3 regions of the Paenibacillus sp. O199 genome follow, and region 2 is predicted to be linked to each of the others. Evidence: riboswitches for the same ligand, from Rfam matches in the RefSeq annotation. Region 2 holds a riboswitch; each other region holds the start of a gene.
What was found. A riboswitch is a leader RNA that binds a small molecule or an ion and turns the genes downstream of it on or off. The one in region 2 is predicted to bind thiamine pyrophosphate.
Positions count from the first base shown of each region.

Region 1: another riboswitch for thiamine pyrophosphate. It lies ahead of A6049_RS01210 (thiamine phosphate synthase); the one in region 2 lies ahead of A6049_RS31695 (ABC transporter ATP-binding protein).
Region 3: another riboswitch for thiamine pyrophosphate. It lies ahead of tenA (thiaminase II); the one in region 2 lies ahead of A6049_RS31695 (ABC transporter ATP-binding protein).

Region 1 is NZ_LGRP01000001.1:278,981-286,752, reverse strand. It holds gene A6049_RS01240 (hypothetical protein) at 1-1,481, shown strand, start outside; gene A6049_RS01235 (hypothetical protein) at 1,537-2,022, shown strand; gene A6049_RS01230 (hypothetical protein) at 2,039-2,437, shown strand; gene A6049_RS01225 (hypothetical protein) at 2,434-2,985, shown strand; gene A6049_RS01220 (hypothetical protein) at 2,972-3,955, shown strand; gene A6049_RS01215 (ABC-F family ATP-binding cassette domain-containing protein) at 4,088-5,638, shown strand; TPP riboswitch at 5,772-5,881, shown strand; gene A6049_RS01210 (thiamine phosphate synthase) at 6,197-6,790, shown strand; gene thiO (glycine oxidase ThiO) at 6,796-7,772, shown strand, end outside.
Region 2 is NZ_LGRP01000068.1:805-8,576, forward strand. It holds gene A6049_RS31675 (ABC transporter substrate-binding protein) at 1-344, shown strand, start outside; gene A6049_RS31680 (ABC transporter permease subunit) at 372-1,157, shown strand; gene A6049_RS31685 (ATP-binding cassette domain-containing protein) at 1,181-1,957, shown strand; gene hisC (histidinol-phosphate transaminase) at 1,982-3,103, shown strand; TPP riboswitch at 3,210-3,312, shown strand; gene A6049_RS31695 (ABC transporter ATP-binding protein) at 3,489-4,256, shown strand; gene A6049_RS31700 (ABC transporter permease) at 4,243-5,055, shown strand; gene A6049_RS31705 (ABC transporter substrate-binding protein) at 5,103-6,170, shown strand; gene thiM (hydroxyethylthiazole kinase) at 6,428-7,240, shown strand; gene thiD (bifunctional hydroxymethylpyrimidine kinase/phosphomethylpyrimidine kinase) at 7,237-7,772, shown strand, end outside.
Region 3 is NZ_LGRP01000007.1:321,582-329,353, reverse strand. It holds gene A6049_RS13815 (MFS transporter) at 1-931, shown strand, start outside; gene A6049_RS13810 (DUF1349 domain-containing protein) at 997-1,590, shown strand; gene A6049_RS13805 (HAD family hydrolase) at 1,639-2,280, shown strand; gene A6049_RS13800 (AraC family transcriptional regulator) at 2,277-3,092, opposite strand; gene A6049_RS13795 (NAD(P)/FAD-dependent oxidoreductase) at 3,335-4,465, shown strand; gene A6049_RS13790 (hypothetical protein) at 4,474-4,764, shown strand; TPP riboswitch at 4,811-4,909, shown strand; gene tenA (thiaminase II) at 5,031-5,702, shown strand; gene A6049_RS13780 (GNAT family N-acetyltransferase) at 5,746-6,279, shown strand; gene A6049_RS13775 (TetR/AcrR family transcriptional regulator) at 6,329-7,228, shown strand; gene A6049_RS13770 (DHA2 family efflux MFS transporter permease subunit) at 7,392-7,772, opposite strand, start outside.

The DNA of each region.
Region 1 (7,772 bases), on a different contig from region 2:
CATTGACTTCTCCGGATCCGAACGAAGCTTTGGAACGGTACTATGAGATTGCGCCAAATCGCTTTCTTAAAGGTTTTGCCGGTATTTCATATATGGTGATGGAGTTCGGGGATAAAGATAGAGCACAGGGTTCGATTTACTTGAAAGGCTTGGGGAATCTGACACAGGAAATTCATCTGGAGATTTTGCGGCGGGACAAATTGGACTATCTGTTAAAAGGGTTGAATATCATCGCCCTGGCCCCCGTTCTATTCACAGCTCCAATCGAACGTTGGGCCAGAGGAAGTTTTCCGACTATGGATGAATTTTATCGCAGCAAAATCGGGTTTGTAACCAAAATATCGATCTATGTCATTATCATACTTGCCTACCTGCTTTTGCAAAGACTTCAGCAATATGATGAAACCCGCTATCGGACAGGGCGCAAACACTCCAGAATCGATCAGTTCCTATACAGGCAGACGTTCATTCGTAAAGTCGCGATGTTGTTCGTGGCCAAACCTGGCAGTACCAATTACAGTCAAACCGTAAGACTGATGCGGGAAAGTAGCTCGGAACTGAAATATGAATGGCTGGCGATACGAAGGCTGATGTTATTTGTAAGTTGTTTTGTGCTGACCATTGGATGTGTCTTTCTGCTGCATCAGGTTGAACGAAATCATATTTTACATGATCCTGTGAGAGATGACCGGATGTTTGGCGCGATGGGAGAGGCGGAGTTGAAGCAGGCTACCGAGAAGACAAGCTTGGATCAAGCTGTACTCGAGCGCATCGAAATGAAGCGAGGAGCAACTTTTGATGAGATATCCAATGCATTGCAGTCCGTAAATCCCGTTCCACTGGAGCATGATGCACAGACTGAAACTATCGCACGCATCCTGCAGAAGCTGGAAGGTTACAACAAGCAATATCTCCACTGGTGGGAGTTAATTATTGCAATGATGATAGGTTTAGCGGGTTATCACATGCCGATCTGGCTCATGATGTTCCAGCGCAAGATGAGAAGCATGGACATGAGGCATGAAATCTATCAGTTTCAGACGGTTATCTCAATCTTGCGAGAGATGGACCGTATGTCTGTAGAGGAAATACTGGAATGGCTCAATCGCTTTGCTGTTATTTTCAAAAGACCACTGCAAAAATGTCTGTTGCACTTTGAACATGGGCCGGAGCATGCACTTGAACAATTGAAAGAAGATGCAGGTCTGCCTGAATTTCAGCGTTTGGTTGAAAAACTGCAACTTGCACTTGGGAAAATTTCGATTCGAGAGGCATTTGATGATCTGGATAGTATGATGGCCTTTTATTTTGAACAACGGAAGCAGGAATACACCAAGATGATTGATGTTAAAGCATCATGGGGAAGAATGATCGGGTTTACACCGATGTATGCCCTGATCTTCCTCTATCTGGTCATTCCGCTGGTAGGCATGAGTTTCCTGCAAATGAACATTTATTATGAACAGATTCAGAAACTGTAACGACCATGTACGTCACAGTCTGAAATAAATTAAAAACGATATAGGAGGATTTATCATGAACAATGCATCAAGTGCTTTAAAGGTGGCAGCAGGCATCTTTCTGACCATCGCCCTTATTACGATTGTGGTTCTATTGTTTATTTCGGCTCAGGAGGCAACCAAAACGGCACAGAACAATTTTGCCGATATCCAGACCGAGTTGTCCCAAGCTGCATTTACCGTGTATGACGGAACAACCATTAGCGGATCACAAGTCACAAATGCGTTGCGTAAATATGCGGACAAGGATCAGTTCGGTATTCAAGTTATTACAGGTAAAAACAAGGGGGGTCAATGGTATGGCAATCAGTTGAACATATCCCAGGATCTCAATAACGCAGATTACGGTTCAGTGATTTCTCCAGATGATAAAGTAGGTATTATTAATCAAACTATGAGTGAAAAAGACAACCAATATGTCAATCCAAGTGGTAAATTCAAAGCAATTATCGTAAAAGACAGATCCAATGTGGTAAGAGGGCTTATTTTCCAGCAATCCTGACAGGAGTTGGTTTAACATGTCCCAGAATACACAGCAGCTCATGTTGTTCTGTACGGCGGTTGTCCTATTTGTGACAGCCTGCCTGTACGGGCAGCAGAATGTTCGGGTTCTTTCAGACGCTTTGAATCACTTGGTGCAGACGACAGCAGACATGGAAGGACGGCTGAATACCACTCTGCGTATAAGTGAGCCAATCCGTTATAGTGGTGCGGAAGTGTTACACACTGTGAGGCAAATGACAGGGACAACGGTCAGCGTGGAGGTGGACGGGATTGCATATGTCATTGATCCCCTTGTAAACAGAAGAGGAACCATTCCTGTCCAGCTTGCTGCTTCGTATAGACCCGAGTTCATAAGAAGTGAGGCTGGCGAACTGCTGAAGATTGCATTTTGGAAGGAGGCCAGTACACCTTGATTAACGCTGCATCCAAGCTGCTTGCTGTTTTGCTGGCAGTGATTTTGCTTTATGTATATCCGGCAGCAGAGACTGCAGATCGACAGGATGACGTGGCACGCATGACCGTTGTTCAGACGGTTACCCGTTTTGTTGATGCAGTCAGAACAAAGGGATACATTTCCCCTGTCATGTATACAGAATTCGAAGAACAGATGGCCCAAACGGGGAATGCCTATGAGATTTCCATGGAGCATTTGCACAAAAAATATGTTCCTCATTACTCAGATCCGATGGATCAGAGCACATTTTCTGGCACCTATGAAACCGTACAAGATGGCTATTATTCAGCCCAAATTAAAGCAAAGCTGTTTCCTTCGTCCGGTGTGCTAGCTTTAGACGATCCTGGGCGCAGATATACACTGGCAATGGGGGATTTCTTCACTGTAACCGTCAAAAATACCAATCGCACACCTGCCATGTTGATTCGTGAGTGGTTGAACGGGTCTGCACATGCTGCAGCCGTGTTTACCACATATGGGGGTATGGTGCTCAATGAAGATTACTGATCTTTCTATTGTGTTTGTGCTTATCTTTTTACCTATATTCTGGGTTATTTCTCACAATACAGACAATGCCCAAGAGGCACAATATTTAAGCAATCGATATAAGATGGCACTTCAGACTGCCGTACTGGATGCAGGGGCTGTGATGCATCAAAATGAGAAGCAAAACGATGAAGCAGGGTATGATTCGACCAAATTTGTAAAAGCGGACAAAGAGCTTGCCTTGACTACCTTTACCCAAACACTGGCGCTAAATATGGGGATTCAGGATGATCCTGCTGCTATACGGGCCATGTTTAATTACATTCCTGCAATGGTCGTGCTGGATTATGATGGTTATTATATTTTGGCGAACGAAACTGAGATGACTGGTGATCTTGAAGATTCATTCCGGCAAGTTTGGAGTCCTAAAAAGCCCTATACATATTCTGATTCAAATGGTAGCAGTATTAACTTCACACTCGATGGGTATGTGTATGCCTATGATGCAGGCTTGGGCATGTGGGTTGAGGGTTTCCAGAAAGAACTGGCCTCCAGCACACAAATCCCTCTGCTTCAGAATGCCGAGACGTTTGAGCAGGTCAGACGAGGCCGGATCGTGACAAGTGTGCAGGAAGATTTGGCAGATGTTATTAACCGGCATAATGAGTTTGCAAGAAGGAATGGTGTTTCCTACACCTTTACCATGCCTTTGATTTCTCAGGAAGACTGGTACAATTCGATTAATGATACGGGGCTGATGGCGTTTATTCAGGGAATACCTGTAGGTAACCAAAAGATTAACAATTATGCCATTGGTGGTGGCAGACTGGTGAAGAAAACAGCGATCGTTGGCGGAGTTGATCCTGTAAGTGGAATTAAATACTATTACCCTTCCACATGTAGCAATGGTTACAGAGCCGAAGAAGTGTTTACAAATGCCAAACAAGCGGCAGCACAAGGTTATTTTGAGTATAACTGTTCCATAAATTAAAGGCAGTTTGTTTGTAATATAAAAGCGAGGTTGCATGAGATGTTTACATTACTTTCAGAAAAGGCGACACCTGTGCTAAAATAGGGTTTCGGAACGATAGTAATGTCCAATAGATAGGAGCAACCTCATCTTATGAGTTTATTGTCAGTAGAGAACGTGAGTCACAATTTTGGAGACCGCACGTTATTTAAAAATGTATCTTTTCGTTTACTTGCCGGAGAGCGTGTAGGTCTTGTTGGTGCAAATGGTGTGGGTAAGTCCACACTGATGAACATTCTTACCGGGAAATTGTTAAAGGACGAAGGGAAGGTCGAATGGACCCCCAAAGTTCGTTATGGATATCTGGATCAGCATACCAAGCTCACGCCTGGAAAAACGATTCGTGATGTGCTTAAGGATGCGTTCCTGCCCTTGCTTGAGTTGGAAAAAGAAATGATGTCTATTACGGATCAGATGGCAGACGCCGATCCGGACAAGCTCGAATTGTTGCTGGAAGAAATGGGTGACATTCAGGAGCAACTGGAGCAAGGTGATTTTTATCTGATTGATGTGAAAGTGGAAGAGATGGCAAATGGACTGGGCTTGTCCGCCATCGGCCTAGATCGTGACGTGGCCGCGCTTAGTGGTGGTCAACGTACGAAGGTATTGCTTGCCAAGCTCTTACTGGAGAAACCAACTGCACTTCTGTTGGATGAGCCGACGAACTATCTCGATGTGGAACACATCGAATGGCTGACGCGTTACCTGAAGGATTACCCGTATGCGTTTATTCTGATTTCGCATGATACAGAGTTTATGAATGAGGTCGTTAACGTTATTTATCATCTGGAATTTGCCAAGTTGACGCGTTATGCAGCGAACTATAACAAATTCCTTGAAATGGCCGACATGAATAAGGCGCAACATATTGATGCTTATGAGAAACAGCAGGAGTTTATCAAGAAGCAGGAAGATTTCATTCAGCGGAACAAAGCCCGCGCTTCCACTTCAGGTCGTGCCAAGAGCCGTGAGAAGCAGCTCGGCAAGATTGAACGGATTGATCGTCCAGACGAAGCAGCCAAACCCACATTCAAATTCAAGGATGCCCGGGCGAGTAGTAAAACCGTCTTTGAGGGTATTGATTTTGAAATCGGATATTCATATGCATTATTGCCTAAAATGACGATGACGATTGAGCGTGGCGAGAAAATTGCCATTGTTGGATGTAACGGTGTAGGTAAATCCACACTGCTCAAGACGATCTTGGGGAAAATCCCACCAATTAGCGGTAAGACTTTCTTGGGGGACTATCTGGAAACAGCCTATTTCGAACAGGAAGTACGTGCAGGTAATATTACCCCGATCGAAGATGTGTGGAATGAGTTTTCTCATCTGACACAGAATGAAGTCCGGGGCCATCTCGCACGTTGTGGATTAAAAAATGAGCATATCACCCGCCCGCTTAACGCGCTTAGTGGTGGTGAACAAGCCAAGGTTCGTTTATGTAAGCTTCTGATGCGTGAAAGTAACTGGATTTTGTTCGATGAGCCCACAAACCATTTGGATGTAACCGCAAAAGCAGAGCTGAAACGTGCCCTGCAGGAATTCAAGGGTACCGTGCTGCTCGTATCCCATGAACCTGAATTTTATGAAGGTTGGGTAACCAAAACGTGGGATGTTGAAGCTTGGTCCGACAAACAATAGTTTCTACGAAATTCTTCGCACCAGAAACAGCAACTTCGTTAACTACATGACTTCAGCAATGGTGAACAACGTAATTCATGGAAATGTACGGTGACAAAAAAAGGTGTCTATGGTAACATAGGCTACAGCTTCATATGAACACTAGGGGGGCCGCACGATGCGGCTGAGATGGAAGAATGCGATTCCGGACCCTTTGTACCTGATCTGGATCATACCAGCGTAGGGAAGTGGCGCGTTTCAGCTAATGACAAAGAGCTTTATCGTTGACTTTGCGATATGGCCTGCAAGATGAATCATGCAGTTCTATGTATACAGCGTTGCGACTATGGATGGTTTCTATAGTTGTTGTGCGTTATGTATAGAGTAATTGCATGCGACAGTCATTCAGTTGATCCATGAATTTTAAATTCGTGGCCACTCCCCTACGGGAGTGGCTTTTTTGTTGTTGTATATCAGCTTAAATCATGCAAGAGGAGGGCGAATAGGACGGTAATCTTCCACGAACATGTAATAACAAGATCATTCGAACTGCATGTGGTTTCACCAGGTACAGGAGACTTGGGCTCTTTTCTGAATATTGCTAAGGGTATATGGCGGTGGGTCGATTATATCCACATTCGGGAAAAAAAGCTGACCCTTGAAGAACAGATGTATTGGGCGCAAGGTCTAAAAACACAAGGTGTTCCATCTGACCGAATCATTATGAATGGCTCAGATCAGCTGGATCAATATGCTTCAATTGGTGGTGTGCATTGGGGTCAAGCAGTTACTCGCAGCTATGATAAGGATGAGTTGAGGAGAGTCGATCGGCTGCGCGTAGGCATATCGGTTCATTCTCTGGAAGAAGCAAAAGTTGCAGAAGAACAGGGAGCGGATTATCTCTTTTATGGGCATGTCTATGCTTCAAATAGTAAACCGAATTGCGAACCCAGAGGGCTAAGTGCGTTAGCTGAGGTATGCTCTAATGTTTCGATTCCCGTGATCGCGATTGGCGGGATTAGTCCTGAGAATATTGCTGCCATTCGAACTGCTGGTGCTAGAGGAGCCGCTGTAATTTCAACGATTTGGACGACCGATAAGCCGGAAGTAGCTGCCGCTTCATTGCGACAGGCGATCACGGATTCAGACAAGTACGCCGGACCAAGGAGATGAAGATCTTGAGAGAGGAAGCAAGAAGTCGAAGCAGGAATCGTTCAGGCTATCATCCAGGAATAGTTTCGGGAAGTAAAGTTGGAGCGGAAGTTGGAGGCAAGCTTCATGCAGAAACCATTATTGTAGGTGGAGGAGTTATCGGATGTGCCATCGCATGTGAACTCGCTACTCGAGGCCATGACGTTCTTCTGGTTGAGCGGGCGCGGATCGCTGGGGGAACTTCCTGTGCAGCCGCAGGCATGCTTGCTGCTGATAGTGAGGAATTCACTCATGCTGTAATGGCAAAGCTTGCAAGGCAGAGCAGAGCTTTGCTTCATGAGCAGAAGGAACGGATCAGTTCGCTTAGCGGAGTGGAAATGGGGCTGCAACAGCATGGATTTATTACTCCTTTTCGTTCATACAGTGAGGTCAGCAGTTACAAGAATGATCGTAGATCGTCTACCTTATCTACAGAACATATTTGGTGGGATCGTATTGCTGTCCAACAGGAAGCTTCATGGTTAAACAGGGATACGTATGGAGCATTTTACAGACCTTCCGAGAGCGAGGTTCTTCCTGTCAACTTAACGCAGGCTTATGTCAGATCGGCTCAAGCCATGGGTGCAAGGGTGATGGAAGGGGTACAGGATGTCCGTTTGCATACGAATGTAAACGGTGTGCAAGGAATCGAGACTTCAATAGGAACGATGACATCGAGAAATGTAATTATTGCTACAGGGTTACATGGTAAAGAATTGATGAGACATGTAGGTCTGAAATCGCCTGTTTTACCAGTAAAGGGGGAGATTGCAGCCGTGCAGTTTTCTCCCCACCATGCCGGGTACAGGCCAGACAAAACGGTGTATGCAGAGGATATATATATTGTTCCCAAAGCCAATGGAGAAGTATGGATCGGTGCAACAAGCCTTCCTGGAAGAACAGACATGAAAGTTTCGGTACAAGGCATTCAGAAGCTGCTTACAGCTGCAACAAACTGGGTACC
Region 2 (7,772 bases):
CCTCCGATCAGGCTATTGCAAATGCGGAACAGAAAGAGGCCCTTGCCGATTATCTGGAGCGAATCAACAAATTCAATGATTGGGCTCGTGCCAATAAGGATGCGTGGGCTCAAATTACAGCAGACAACACCCACCAGCCCGTGGATCAAGCCCTTAAAACCTACACGGATGGAGAAGCACAACGCCCATCACGTATTGTTGCCATTTCTGAAAAGGCCATCAAGTCTGAACAGGACGTAGCGGATACGTTTCAGCAAGCGGGAATTTTTGAGCAGGCAGTCGATGTGAGCACATTCTGGAGTGATGCACTTCAAGATCAACTTCCAGCTCCAGGTAGCCAATAACGAAGGAAGCAAGGAGGTAGGCATAACGTGCGGTCCAAAACCTTTAACCGGGCATGGTTTAACCAGTTCATTCCTTTTGTTGTACCACTACTCATTCTGGCTCTGTGGCAATGGCTGACTGCATCTGGAGTTGTTGCAGCCAATATTTTGCCCCGGCCCGCTCAGGTACTGGAGGCCTTCATTCGTCTGCTTCGTAACGGTGAACTACTGAACAATATCAGTATTAGCGCCAGACGAGCTTTGGGAGGATTCCTCATTGGTGGGGGTCTCGGTTTCCTGCTGGGTGTGCTGAACGGCATCTCCTCCCTTGCGGAAAAGATCGCCGACTCCTCGGTGCAGATGATCCGCAACATTCCGCATCTGTCCTTGATCCCCCTCGTTATTGTGTGGTTCGGGATCGGTGAAGAAGCAAAATTATTCCTCGTTTCCCTGGGTGTATTCTTTCCGGTATATCTGAATACGTTCCACGGCATACGATCGGTCGATCCCGGTCTGATTGAAATGGGCAAAGTATATGGCCTCAGCCGTTGGTCCCTTTATAAGGACATTATCCTGCCTGGTGCACTGCCTTCCATTCTGGTGGGCATTCGTTATGCACTTGGCATTATGTGGCTGACACTTATCGTAGCCGAGACGGTTGCGGCGGATGCGGGGATTGGATACATGGCGATGAACGCGCGGGAATTCATGCAGATGGACGTAATTGTCTTAAGCATTCTGCTATATGCCCTGCTGGGCAAGCTGTCCGATACCATCGCCAAATGGCTGGAACGGCGCTGGCTGCGCTGGAACCCGGCCCTATCCCGCAAGTAAAGCAAAGGAGTGTGAATTGATCCATGAGCACAAGTCAGATCAGTCCTTTTCTTCAAGTAGATGGGGTTCAGAAATCGTATGATCAGCGGACGATTCTATCCGACATCAACGTCAATGTAAGACAAGGGGAATTTGTAGCCATCGTTGGACGAAGCGGCTGTGGCAAAAGTACTTTGCTGCGTCTGATCGCCGGGCTGGAACCCCCCTCTTCCGGGAGCATTATGCTGGGCAACAGAAAGCTTGGCAGTACAGCACCCGAGACACGGTTTCTGTTTCAGGAAGCCCGGCTGCTGCCTTGGAAATCCGTGCTCGACAATGTACGACTGGGCATCCCCGACAAGAACAAGGAAGATGCACGCCAGTCGCTTCGCAATGTAGGACTTGGAGAGCGTGAAGGTGATTGGCCGGGGGTATTATCTGGCGGACAAAAACAACGTGTCGCCTTGGCACGGGCACTCGCAAGTCATCCACGCTTACTGCTGCTGGATGAACCGCTGGGTGCATTGGATGCATTGACACGAATTGAGATGCAGCAATTAATCGAACGCTTGTGGGTAGAAGAAGATCTGACTGTCATTCTGGTCACGCATGATGTCAGTGAGGCGGTTGCGCTGGCAGACAGAGTGCTGTTAATTGAGGATGGTCATATAACGATGGATACCCGAATTACGCTGGAGCGGCCACGCGTTCGGGACAGCGGGTTTGCTCATTTTGAAAACCTGATTCTGAATCGCTTGTTGACTCCGCCACAAGAGACACCACAGCAGATTGCCCAGAAACAGATATCATTCTCGATCTAATTCCACTGGAAAGAAGGCATGATTATGCAATCCCTCTCACCCGTTCCCTCTCCACCTGTTAAAGACCTTTTAACTCAAATTCCGGCTTATACGCCTGCCAAATCCATGGAACAGATCCGGCGGGAGTTGGGACTGGAAAGTGTAGATCGACTTGCAGCGAACGAGAATCCGTTCGGTTCTTCTCCCCTGGCAGCGGAAGCGGTCAGATCGCTGGGTTCCGATCTTTTGGCTCAATACCCCGACGGTTCCAGCCAACTGCTGCGTGACAAACTTGCGGACCGTCTGGGTGTGCGTACCTCCCAACTGGTATTTGGCAGTGGTTCATTCGAGCTCCTTACCCTTACCGCCCAAGCCTATCTTAATCCCGGCGAGGAATCACTCATTCCAGTGCCCTCCTTTAACTGGTATAAGGGCGCTACGCTGCTGGCAGGCGGGGTCATTCATGAAGTGCCTTTGGTCAACCATTCACTGGACCTGGAGCAATTCCGGCAACGGATCAATGCTTCTACCCGAATTATCTGGCTGTGCAATCCGAATAATCCAACCGGAACCATTTTCACGGCAGATGCCCTACTTGGTTTACTCGAACATGTTCCCTCCCATGTCGTGGTTGTCCTGGACGAAGCGTATTATGAATTCGCGGAAAGTGAAGATTATCCTGATACGGTTAAGCTGCTGGAGCAGTATAATAATCTGATTATTTTGCGGACCTTCTCCAAAATATATGGACTTGCTGGCCTGCGAATTGGATATGGCATCGGGAATGAAAGCATTATTGAAGGCATTAACCGGGTCAAGCTGCCCATCAGTCTGACAGCCACATCCCAAGCCGCTGCTTTGGCCAGCCTGGATGATCATGAATTTGTTTCTCACTGCCTGCACTACAATCGTCAAGGAAGGGAAACGTTAATGCAGTCCTTTGATCAGTGGAACTTACCCTACATCCCTTCCGAAACAAATTTCATCATGGTTGATCTGTTGCAGGATAGTGGCCCGATTACCAAAGAATTGTTGAACAGAGGCATCTCTGTCCGCGGCGGTGCCGAATTTGGTATGCCTACCTGGCTTCGGATTACGATTGGCACACCTGAGCAGATTGCCCGTCTGATCGGGGAGCTTGATTCACTGTTACATTCAAACGATTAGATCCTAGTTACTTTCCTAACTCACATTACGCACACTTCTTTTAAGCCGCCCTCTTTACATTCCACTTGCATGTGATATATGCTGAACACACAACTGCATATCTTAAACATTGCACTAGGGGAGCCTTGCGGCTGAGACGAATCGAACGATTCGGACCCTTTGAACCTGATCTGGATCATACCAGCGGAGGGAAGTGGAGCGGCCTCTCAGTAAGCGGATTTTTTCATGTTGATGATGGAATTTAATGTGAATTGAACTTACAGACCCACTCATTTCTCCGGAAATGGGTGGGTCTTTTTCGCGTTCTGCGAGCAGATCAGAAGGTGTAATTAAAGATCCCGCGGTTTGAAGTTGAATTATGAATAACAAGGGGGGACGGAACGAGATGGATAACGATATAACCATTCACAACATGAGCTACGCTTTCCCGGGAAAAAGGGATTCCCCCGTGCTCTCCAATGTGTCGATGACTGTAGCCAAAGGCGAATTTGTCTCGCTCATCGGTTCCAGCGGCTCCGGTAAAAGTACCCTTTTCAAGCTGCTGGCAGGCCTGCTTGAGCCAACACACGGAACCATTGAAATTCCTTGGGTTCAAGAAGGAAAGCGACTGGGGCAGGTGGCCTACATGCCGCAAAAGGACCTCCTATTATCCTGGAGAACCGTCATGGGGAATTGCATGCTTCCCTCTGAACTGGCTGCAGGTCGGCAGGATAAGATAAGGATTCGAGCAGATATCCTGGCTGGCCTCGACAGATTTGGCTTATCTGGCCACGCGCATGCTTACCCGGACGAGCTTTCAGGTGGCATGCGCCAGCGTGTCGCGCTGCTTCGTACTTTGCTGACAGGTGGCCAACTTATGCTGCTGGATGAACCATTCGGCGCACTCGATGCCCTGACCAAACGGGATATGCATCGCTGGCTGCTGGAGCTATGGGAAGGCCTGGGCAAAACCGTGTTGTTCATCACACATGACATTGAAGAAGCCCTGCTGCTCAGTGATCGGATTATCCTGTTAACTCCGGTGGGCCAAGGTCAACAGCTGCAGGATCTGTCGGTACCTTTAGCACGTCCAAGACATTCGGACATGGTCTACGAACCGGCTCTCGTTCAGATGAGACGACAACTGGAGGAACAATTGCATGCGAGACGGTAACTTGAGAGATAGCATGAAGCATAGCGTAAGAGGTTGGCTTGCCCGTTATGGTCTGTTTCTTTTGCTCATGATCTTGCTGCTTGCTCTCTGGGAGTGGATTGTGTGTATGGGATGGGTGCCTTCCTTCATCATTCCAGCCCCGACGGCGATTGTCCGTTCGCTGTATGAACATCACCACCTTCTGCTGGCTACACATCTGCCTGCTACCTTGATGGAGGTTGTCGTTGGTTTTGGCTTGTCCATTGGTGCCGGAATTGCACTTGCAACGGGTATGCATATGAATCGGTCGATTGAAAAAGCGTTATATCCCTTCATCGTGATCAGTCAGACGATCCCGCTGATTGCCCTGTCCCCCGTCTTTATCCTGTGGTTTGGCTACACGCTGTGGAGTAAAGTGGCGGTGGTGTTCCTGATCGCATTTTTCCCAATTGTGGTGAGCACCTACGATGGCCTGCGCAAGGGTGATCCGGAGCAGCGTGAACTGCTGCTGACGATGGGGGCCACCAAGTGGGATATTTTTCGCAAACTCCAGATTCCACTTGCCCTTCCCTCCTTCTTTTCGGGACTGAAAATGTCCGTGGTGTATTGTGTGGTCGGTGCAACGATCGGTGAATGGCTTGGTGGAAGCAAGGGGCTTGGCTACTTCAGCCGCAGAATGTCGAGCAATATGAACACGGATGCAATGTTCGCCGCCATTGTGCTGTTATCCCTGCTCGGTATCGCCCTGTTTGTACTCATTGCATGGATGGAGAGAAGATTCAGTACACCACGTCATGCAGGTAGAAGAAAAACTGGATAACTTTCGGATTTCAAAAACAGATAAACGGAAATGAGGAATTTGAAGCTATGAAGAAAAAACATATCTACTCCCTACTCCCCATTCTGCTCATATCTATGTTACTGATTATCAGCGGATGCGGAAATACGGGTACCAACACACCTGCTACAGATTCAACTTCCAATGCAAAAGATACAGAATCATCTGCGGCCGAGAGGTCATCGGCATCCAAAGACAAGCTGTCCATCATGCTCGATTGGTATCCTAATGCAGTGCATTCCTTCATCTATGTTGCTCAGGAGAATGGTTACTTCGCGGATCAAGGTCTGGATGTCGATATCCAGATGCCTGCCGATACGAATGATGCACTCAAACTTGTTGCCGCCGGGAAAATCGATCTTGCACTAAGCTACCAGCCGCAAATTTTGCTCGCGCGTGGGGAGAACATTCCTGTACGTTCGATTGCAGCCGTCGTTCGCCATCCGCTCGTGCATCTGTTGACTGAAGCCAACGGTAAAGTGAAATCGCCAAAAGATCTTGAAGGGAGGACGGTCGGCTATTCCTCAATCCCTCTGTATGAAGCGATGGTGCGTACCATGATCAGCCAGGATGGCGGTAATCCCGACAAGATGAATCTGGTGGATGTGGGATTTGACCTGATCCCTTCCCTGGCTTCCGGGCAGGCAGATGCCATTATGGGTGGTTTTATTAACCATGAACAATTGATTCTGGAAAAGGAAGGCCATGCCATGAAAGCGATCAATCCCGTCGATTACGGCGTACCTGATTATTATGAACTGGTCCTCACTGCAAGTGATGCGGGCATTGAAGCGAAGAAAGATCAGCTTACCCGCTTCATCAAAGCGATGCAGGAAGGACAGAAATATGTAACAGAGCACCCCGAGGACGCGCTGAACATTCTGCTCGCACATGAGAACGAAACGTCTCCACTTGACCCGGAGATCGAAACCAAAAGCCTAAATATTTTACTGCCACTGATGAATGAAGAAGGTCAGCCGTTTGGCAGGCAGGGCGCCTCTTCTTGGGAAAATGTACGTGCATGGTTGGTTCAAAGTGAACTGATTCCGGATTCCGTAAAGGCTGAGGATGCTTTTATCAACTTGCAGGGTGAGTAAGTAAAATCGATTACTGGACGAGATCAAGTGAAATTTGAAAGTTGTAAATTCATTATCAGATGTCGATAACATGAGTAGTTACGGAATTCAATAACTGTACGATTAGAATCTTTATCGAGGATAAGGACTCTTTAATTAAGCTTTCTATATGGACTTTCCAGCTATCCGAGAATAGCGTTTAGTTCCCATGATTTAATGGCCCACCCTGCCCTGACACTTTCATTCATTAATTTGCTTATTTATTAGGAGGAACTCATATGTCTTATCTGGAACGTGTTCGTACGCAAAATCCGCTTGTTCATAACATTACGAATATTGTCGTCGCTCCGTTTACGGCCAACGGTTTGCTCGCACTAGGTGCATCTCCCTTTATGGCCTATGCGCATGAAGAAGTCGCAGATGTTGCCAAGATGTCGGGAGCGGTTGTACTGAACATTGGTACTCTGGACGAAAAGGTAGTTGAGGCGATCCGCCTGGCTGGGCAATCGGCTAATTCAAATAACGTGCCTGTTGTGCTCGATCCGGTTGGAGCTGGCGCAACCGCCTATCGTACGGAAACCGTTCAGATGCTCGTTCGTGAGCTTCGCCTCACGGTGTTGCGGGGCAATGTGGCAGAAGTCGCCAATGTCATCGGTGAGCGTTGGAGCATCAAAGGTGTGGATGCAGGTCAAGGCGATGGAGATCGAATCGGAATAGCGGAACGGGCAGCACAAAAACTCGGCTGTGTGGTCGTCATTACCGGACGCGAGGATGTCATTACGGATGGACAAACGACGTTCCTGACGAGTAATGGACATGCCTTGCTTACCCAAGTAACGGGTGCAGGCTGCTTACTCAGCTCCGTGATTGGTGCTTTTGCAGCCATAGCGAAACCGGGAGACGACTTGCTGAGCAGTGTTGTGGAGGCACTCGTTTTCTATGGCGTTGCAGCAGAGATTGCGGCGGAACGTACCGCTGACCTGGGACCGGGCAGCTTCCAGATCGAATTTCTGAATCAACTGGCTCAAGTGACACCTGACGTTCTCGTACAACAGGCACAGGTTCGTCGGATTGATGGAGGTGCTAAATGAGTATTGCGCAGGCTTTGACGATTGCTGGTTCTGATAATGGTGGCGGAGCCGGAATTCAAGCTGATCTGAAGACCTTTCAGGAGCTCGGCGTATACGGCATGACTGTGATTACAGCTATTGCTGCCCAAAATACAACAGGTGTGCAGGGCGTCTTCCCTATCCCTTACGATGGAATCGCTCAACAGTTGGATTCGACCGGTGATGATTTTCAACCTACAGCCGTGAAGACGGGCATGCTCTACAGTGCTGAAATAATTAAACTGGTTGCCGAGAAATGGCGGCAATACGGCTGGTCCAATCTGGTCATCGATCCGGTTATGGTTGCCAAAGGCGGCGCTCCCCTGCTGCAAAAGGAGGCCGTTCAAGCGCTAATTACGGAGCTGCTGCCTCATGCACTGATCACGACGCCGAACATTCCGGAAGCCGAGCTTCTTACAGGAATGTCTATTATGAATTTGAGTCAGCGTGAAGAAGCCGCAAGGCAGATCGTGCAGATGGGCTCCACGTATGCTTTGGTGAAAGGTGGTCATGA
Region 3 (7,772 bases), on a different contig from region 2:
CCTGCTGAATGCAACCTCCAAATTTGTGACGGTTTCCTTCAACTGTCTAATTATTGAGGATGTTGAGGAACATAAACGATCCAAGGTATTCGCCATTCTCAACATGATCATTACTGGTGCTGGAGTACTGACACCGATCGCCGGGGTAGTGATTGCTGATGTTGGCATTGTGCCAACACTAGCCAGTATTTATTTTGTCGGTGGCATCCTCATGACCGTCATGTTCTTCATTCGCAACCGATATACGGATGAGACCGCAGTAGGGAAGGAACTTATGGGAATGCATAGCCAGACCCGGGTGATCCAGAGTCTGGCTTCCAGTATGCGACTTTTCGGCAAATCATTCCACAAACGGAGACTTTTACCGATTATTCTCATCACGGTGCTTTCCAATCTGATCCTGCAGCTGAACTTTTTTCAGGTGATTTTTTTCAAGGAACAATTAAAATTCAATGATCAGATTATTTCATTTATCCCGGTCGTCACCGCTGTAACCGTTATGCTCTTGTATTTGGTCATTATCCCGAGTCTGAAACGGCGTTCAGAAGAGAAGTATGTCAGTTTCTCGATCATTTTGAGTACAGTGGGGGCAATACTTTTTCTGTTGATCCCTGCGGGAAATATAGCCATGTTATTTCTGACTCTAATTGTACTGGCGGCAGGCAATTTCATCTTACAAACGTACCGGGACTCACTGCTTATGAACCGATTGGGTACACATGAAAAAGCGGATATGTTCTCGGCAGTGCAGACCGTCATGACGTTAACCGCAATTCCATCAGGTTACCTGACAGGGCTGCTGTATCACTATAATCCTGTGCTGTTATTCAGTGTCATTCTTGTACTTTACATCGTACTCATGGTCATTATGTTATTCCTCCCTGATCCCCAGAAACACTCCCAAGTGATCAGTACTTACAAAAATATGTAGGAGAAGGGGTTTTCTGTATATGAAACGAATATATAATACAGAAAATGAACCTGGGAGGCATAGAAATGACAAACGTATTTGCAACAGAAACAAGAAACCAAATGAACTGGATCAATGAGCCAGAGATCTGGTCTTATACCGATCAAGGCGTTCTAATTGTAGAAGCTCAGGCTGATACGGACTTTTTCCAGGACCCAGCAGGTAAGCACATTCGTGCAACTGCGCCATTTCTGTCGATGCCCGTGCCTAATGATTTCGAAATGACGACCCAGCTAACTGTGGACATGAAAAATCAATATGATTCCGGATGTTTGATGGTGATGGCGGATGAACGAAACTGGTGCAAACTTTGTTTTGAGTATGATGGAAAAGCAGCTACCATTGTGTCGGTAGTAACGAAGGAAGGTTCATCCGACGATTGCAATTCGGTTGAAGTTCCCGTAACCAACCCTTATCTGCGCATACGCAAAGTGGAGGACTGCATTTCATTCTTTTATTCACCCGATGGGGTGGAGTGGAAATTAATTCGATATTTCGGCATGCCGATAGAGGGGGAGATCCGGGCTGGAATTGTTGGACAGTCACCAGCCGGAACGGGATGCACCTGTCACTTTTTATCGATGAATGTTACCCGTCCGGACGTGACTGCACGCTTCTAAGCCCATTTTCCCGCCAAATCGGCTGATCATTGGAGGGAGAAAAGCGTAATGGTAAAAGCCTTTATTTTGGATTTTGATGGACTTATTGTGGACACGGAGACTCCCTGGTTCTATGCTTTTCGCGATATTTATAAAGAGCATGGACTTGAACTTGGGCTGGAGCTTTGGTCGAAAAACGTAGGAACATCGTTTGAAGAATTTCATCCTTTTCTATACCTGGAGCAAGCGCTGCAAAAACCGATCGATCACGATCATATCAAGTTGCTCTCTGAACAGAAATACGAAGCATACCTGGGACAGGCAGCAATTCTTCCAGGCGTGCATGAGTTGCTCCGGTCTGCCCGTAAAAAGGGAATTCAACTTGCCGTTGCTTCCAGCTCTACCCGGGATTGGGTTCATGGTTATTTGCGCACACTCGGCATTTTCGAACTATTCGATGTCATTCATACAGCCGAGGACGTAAAGAGGGTTAAACCGGACCCGGAATTGTATCTGCTCGCCCTGGAGAGTCTCGGGATCGGGGCATCCGAAGCGGTTGTGTTCGAAGACTCGCCGAATGGACTGAAGGCAGCCAAAGCCGCGGGGATTCGCTGTGTCATTGTGCCTAACGAGGTAACGCGTAATCTGGAATTCTCGAAGTATGATCTGCGGTTAACCTCGCTGGCAGAGATCACGATGGAAATCCTTTAACTCTGGTATTGCTTGCGTAACTCGATAGGGGAGATTCCTTCATATTTTTTGAATACGGATCCAAAATAACTGGCGCTGTTGAAACCAACAGCCCGGGCGATCTCGTGGGCCGTTATTCCGGCGTCATGGACGAGCATTTCTTTGGCTTTCAATAACCGATACCGTGTCAGATAATCAAGCGGAGTCATTTGGAATTCCTTTTTGAATATCCGATTCAAATGCTGTTCGGTGACGTCCATTTGCTGAGCCAGCATGGAGAGCGAGATATCCTGATCATAATTTTGCTTGATAAAAGTAACCAGTCCACCCAGCTTTAATCGGGCATCCGAGCGTTCATAAGCACCGTAACGATCTCCATCAATGGTTAACCTGACCAGTAGCATGTATAGCAATGCGGATACGTGCCAGATCTGATCCTTGTGCCGGGACTGTAGCGCCAACGTTATTTCATGCAACAGGATATGAAGCATCCCATCCGGCTTGAAGGCGCGCAGCTCCCCGATCTGCAAGGTATGCAGAAACCGGGGCAATAAATAGCCATTAAAGGACAAACAATCGAACAACAATGAATCACTCAGATTGTCGTAACGGTATGTGACCTCCGGGAACATAATAAGAGCTGTTCCTTTCCGAATCGAAAACTCATGATTTTGGGCTGCAATTTTCCCTGTTCCCCCGATACACTGCACAATACTGTAATCCCGTGAATGGCCGTTCCAATTCATTAATTCATCTACGGTCAGCTGGTTTTGACCTGTAATCATAAGCGGCATATCGGTATCCAGTGAATTCCCCGTACTAGGTTTCGGCATCGTTGTGTTATTCCTCATTTCGTTAAAGGTCGTGTGCGTAAATGGCGCGGATACAGAGTTAAAAGAAACCTGATTTGAATTATATTACATAAATAACATTAATTTAAACGAACTATTTACTTCGATGAACGACTTATCGAAAACCTTTTAGGATTATGTATCATCATGTCGATGCCTTGCCATTATCAGACCAAACAGTATACGCTATAATGGATACAGTGATTTAGGAAAGGGATGCAGTCATGAAGAAAGTCATCGTCGTAGGATCAGGAATTCTTGGGGCTTCCACAGCATATCAATTGGCAAAACGGGGTGCGGAAGTTCTTATTATAGACCGGAAAGATCGAGGGCAGGCTACGGATGCTGCTGCCGGGATCATCTGTCCCTGGTTATCTCAGCGCCGTAATCAGGATTGGTATCAGCTTGCCAAGGCTGGTGCACGTTTTTATCCCGGTTTGATTGAAGAACTCAAGAGTGAAGGGGAAACGGAAACGGGTTACGCTCAAGTGGGTGCTCTTAGTATTCATACGGAAGTAGACAAAATCAACAAGATGCAGGAGCGAGCACACCTTCGTAAAGAAGATGCACCGGAGATTGCCGATATTACCCGTCTGGATGCAAAAGAAACCCATGAGCGTTTTCCACTCCTGGAGGAGAGCTTTCAGTCCGTCTACATCAGCGGAGCCGCGCGTATTGATGGGCGTGCGCTGCGTGATGCCTTAATCCGATCGGCACAGCGAAATGGAGCGGTCCTGATTAATGGGGACGCGACACTTCAATATGAATCGGACCGAGTAACTGGAGTGGTTGTTGACGGTAAAGTCATATCGGCTGACGAGGTTATTGTGTGTGCCGGCGCTTGGGCTAGTGAACTGTTGAAGCCCTTGGGCATTGATTTTAAGGTTCATTATCAGAAGGCGCAAATTATGCATTTGCAGGTTCATGATCGAGAAGACACTGGGAAATGGCCTGTGGTCATGCCTCCTTCGGATCAATATCTGTTAGCCTTTGATCAACAGAAGATTGTGATCGGGGCGACTCACGAAAATGATATTGAAGGCTATGATACAAGAGTAACCGTAGGCGGAATGCAGGAAATTTTGAATAAAGGATTGGAACTGGCTCCCGGTTTAGCCGATAGCACGTTTCAGGAAGTAAGAGTAGGTTTCCGTCCGTTTACACCTGGTTTTCTTCCGGTAATGGGTGCTGTTCCTGGTTGGGAGGGCTTGATCACAGCCAATGGACTTGGAGCGTCCGGTCTCACGATGGGGCCTTTTATTGGAAGTCAACTGGCCAAATTGGCTCTGGGTATGAAATTGGATATCGATATTCAGCCATATGATCTTGGAAAAGTAATGGATCATCAGAAATGAGGTGAACGATGACGTATTCACAGCGCTTAACTCACGGTAACTCATCAGACATTATTTATCTGGAGCACCAGATTGGCATCGCCGAGGAGGAATTAGCAAAAGCCGAGGAAGAGCGGAGGGGTTACGAATCGGATTTAGACAAGTTAAGGACGTCTCCGGCGTATCATGCAACTTCAGCGACGAACGTCTCTAATGAGCAAAAATGGGTAGATGAGTTAAACAAATTGCAAAGTATGATTAAGGATATCCGCACCCGACTTAAGAAGTTGCAAGAAGATTTAGGGGAACTTGAAGATTAATAGGAATGGATTGACATTTGGAAAAACACATGTTGTAATAAACCTGAGCTATTTGCAGGGGGACTGTTCGCAGTTGAGAAGGTTAAAACCTGACCCTTTGAACCTGTTAGTTAATACTGACGTAGGGAGCAAATGACATGTACTCATGTTATTTTGCCCTTGCCGAAAATAGGACAAGGGCTTTTTGGTCTGCATTTTGGATGACAGAACGCGATAGCTGGATGTGAAGCGGGGACATTATAATTTTAATACAAGGAGAAATGATCATGTCATTTTCAAGAACGTTAAAAGATAAGTCCAGAACCGTATGGGAAGATGGATACAACCATCCTTTTTTACACGAAATGGGGAAAGGTACACTGGATCAGGAAGCGTTTAAGTTTTATCTTCTTCAGGACTATACATATCTGATTGAATATGCGAAGATTTTTGCCATGGGTGCGGTCAAGGCGACAGATGAAAAACTGATGACGAACTTTACGGTGATTCAACACGCTATTCTGTACGAAGAAATGGATTTGCATCGAAATTATATGAATGAATTTGGGATTACGCTGGATGAAAATCATGCTGTCAAACCCTCTCTTTACAACAAGGCCTATACGTCGAATATGATGAGTGTTGCACAAACAGGTGGGGTTGCCGAAATCATCGCCGTCATTTTCCCTTGTGCGTGGACGTATTACGACTATGCCACAAGATTAAAAGAACAATATCGAGATTCATTAGAGGGCAATTTCTATCAGACTTGGATCGAAAATTATGCAAGTGATGAATTCCGCGACTCATTCGAATGGTTCTATGATACACTGGATGCATTATGCGAACATAAAACCGAGCAGGAACTGGAGGCCATTGAAGACATATTCAGAAGAAGTGTTGAATTTGAATATTTATTCTGGGATATGGCTTATAAACGGCAACTCTCGTACTTCTGATGAATGCAATCTACTACAACCAGAGATAAGGATGAACATACAGATGGACAATCGTGGAGAACGCATCTATTTACGATTTTTGAACGTGGAAGACGCTGCTGGGCTACTGGATTTGCAGTTCCGTAACCGGGCTATTTTCGAAGAAATATCGGCAAGCGAACGATCGGATACATTCTATACATTGGAGGGCCAAGTAGCCCTTCTCGAAGGTTGGAACAAGGCGAGGGAAGAGGGGAAACGGTACTCTTTCGGGATCTTTCTGAACCATACGCATGAGCTTATTGGGGAGATCTCTCTGTTCGAGCTTGAACTGGATTCCACCACCAAATGGATTGTTGGTTATGTGCTCGATCAGGTGCAGAATGGCAAGGGATATATGAGTGAAGCCCTTCAGCTAGCACTGGATTTTGCTATGAATGAAGCGGGTATAAAACGAGTGGAGGCAGGTGCGCTGCCTGACAATGCCGGATCGATTCGAGTGCTTCGCAAGGCGGGCTTTCAGGAGACGGACCGGCAGAATATTAAAATCAAGGGGATTTGGAAGGAACATATGATGTTTGCAGTGGATTTGCAATAGGTTACTAGATATCGTAACGTGAACCACCTAAATCATCCAGGGGGAACTTATGAATAAGCGGAAACAAATGTTATTGGACTCAGCGCTTGTACTCTTTGGGAAACATGGAGTGACCAACACCTCCATACAAATGATCCTAGACGAGTCAGGTGTGTCCAAAGGAACATTTTATAAATTCTTTGGCTCGAAGGATGATTGTATTCTTGCCATTCTGGAGCAACGTGTACAGGAAGATATGATGATTCGCAAAGATTTGGAGAGCCAAAGCTATGCTTCCGATTTTGATTTACTGGTGGATCAGATTATGGTGCCGATGATTTTGCCAGAAAAAAAGCTTGTTGTGGAGCTATTCTGGACAGGCTTCTACTCTGGAGAATGCGATCTGAAAAACTTGACTCGCATGCAGTTAAATTGGTTATCTGAACGACTGGTACAGGTATTTGGTAAAGAATTAAAACCTTTTGCTTATGAAGGGGCTATTTTTGGTTTTGGCATGATCCATCAAATCTCGAACATGTGGAGAAACTTCCATCTTGACCAACCGGATTGGAACCATCTTGTGCCCAAAATCCTGAACTACATTGAAATCTTGCTTCGTTCCATGCTGGAAAGACAAGAGCATATTATTGATTTTCCAAGTCTTTTGATGATTGCTCCTGATTCCAAAGAAATTGTGTTGGATAAAAATAACCTGATTGCAGGTCTTCAGAAATTCAGTCATTCTATTCTCCAATTGGAAGTACCTATTAAAGCGAAAGAACTGACCAAAGGGCTGCTTGTTTTAGTTGAGCAGAAAGAGATCAATATCTCCATGTTGGAAGTAACGCTACAGGCGTTTCAAACGGAATTTGAATCGTCTTCTCTTCAGTGTGAGGCAAACAGGATTGTCAAAGACTGCAGATCGTATCTCGAACAATTCAGGCAGATCCTCATGGAGAGAACGAGTTAACGTAGCTGTTCTTAACTTAAGTGGGCAGGCAATTGTTCATTTATATTATGTAATACACCACAAAAAAGCGGCAGATTGGACGTAAAGCTTAGTGTCCTGATCTGCCGCTTTTTATATAAGATACAATAGGCTCTACATGATGTAATTCATGTAAATATTGCTCTTAATTTGTATTCATCGAGACTTTTTGTCTTACAGGCTGCTTGGAGTCTTCCTCCGTCGCTTGTTTGGTACGTTTGATGAAGAAGGAAAGTAGCAATCCGAGAACGGCAATGCCAATAATGACAACATAAGCATCATTAATTCCCTGGATCATGGATTCCATTCCCAATTGCTGCTGGGTTAAACCTTTGGCTGCACCCGTTGCCACCATATCCTGTACATGTGCCGTTGTGCGACTGGTCATTACACTTACGAGCAATGAAGTACCCACAGCGCCAGCCACTTGTCTCACGGTGTTGGATATCGCTGTACCGTGTGGCCCAAGTCTTGGAGGCAGTTGATTCAACCCTGCCGTTTGGATAGGCATCATGAGCAAGGCCAT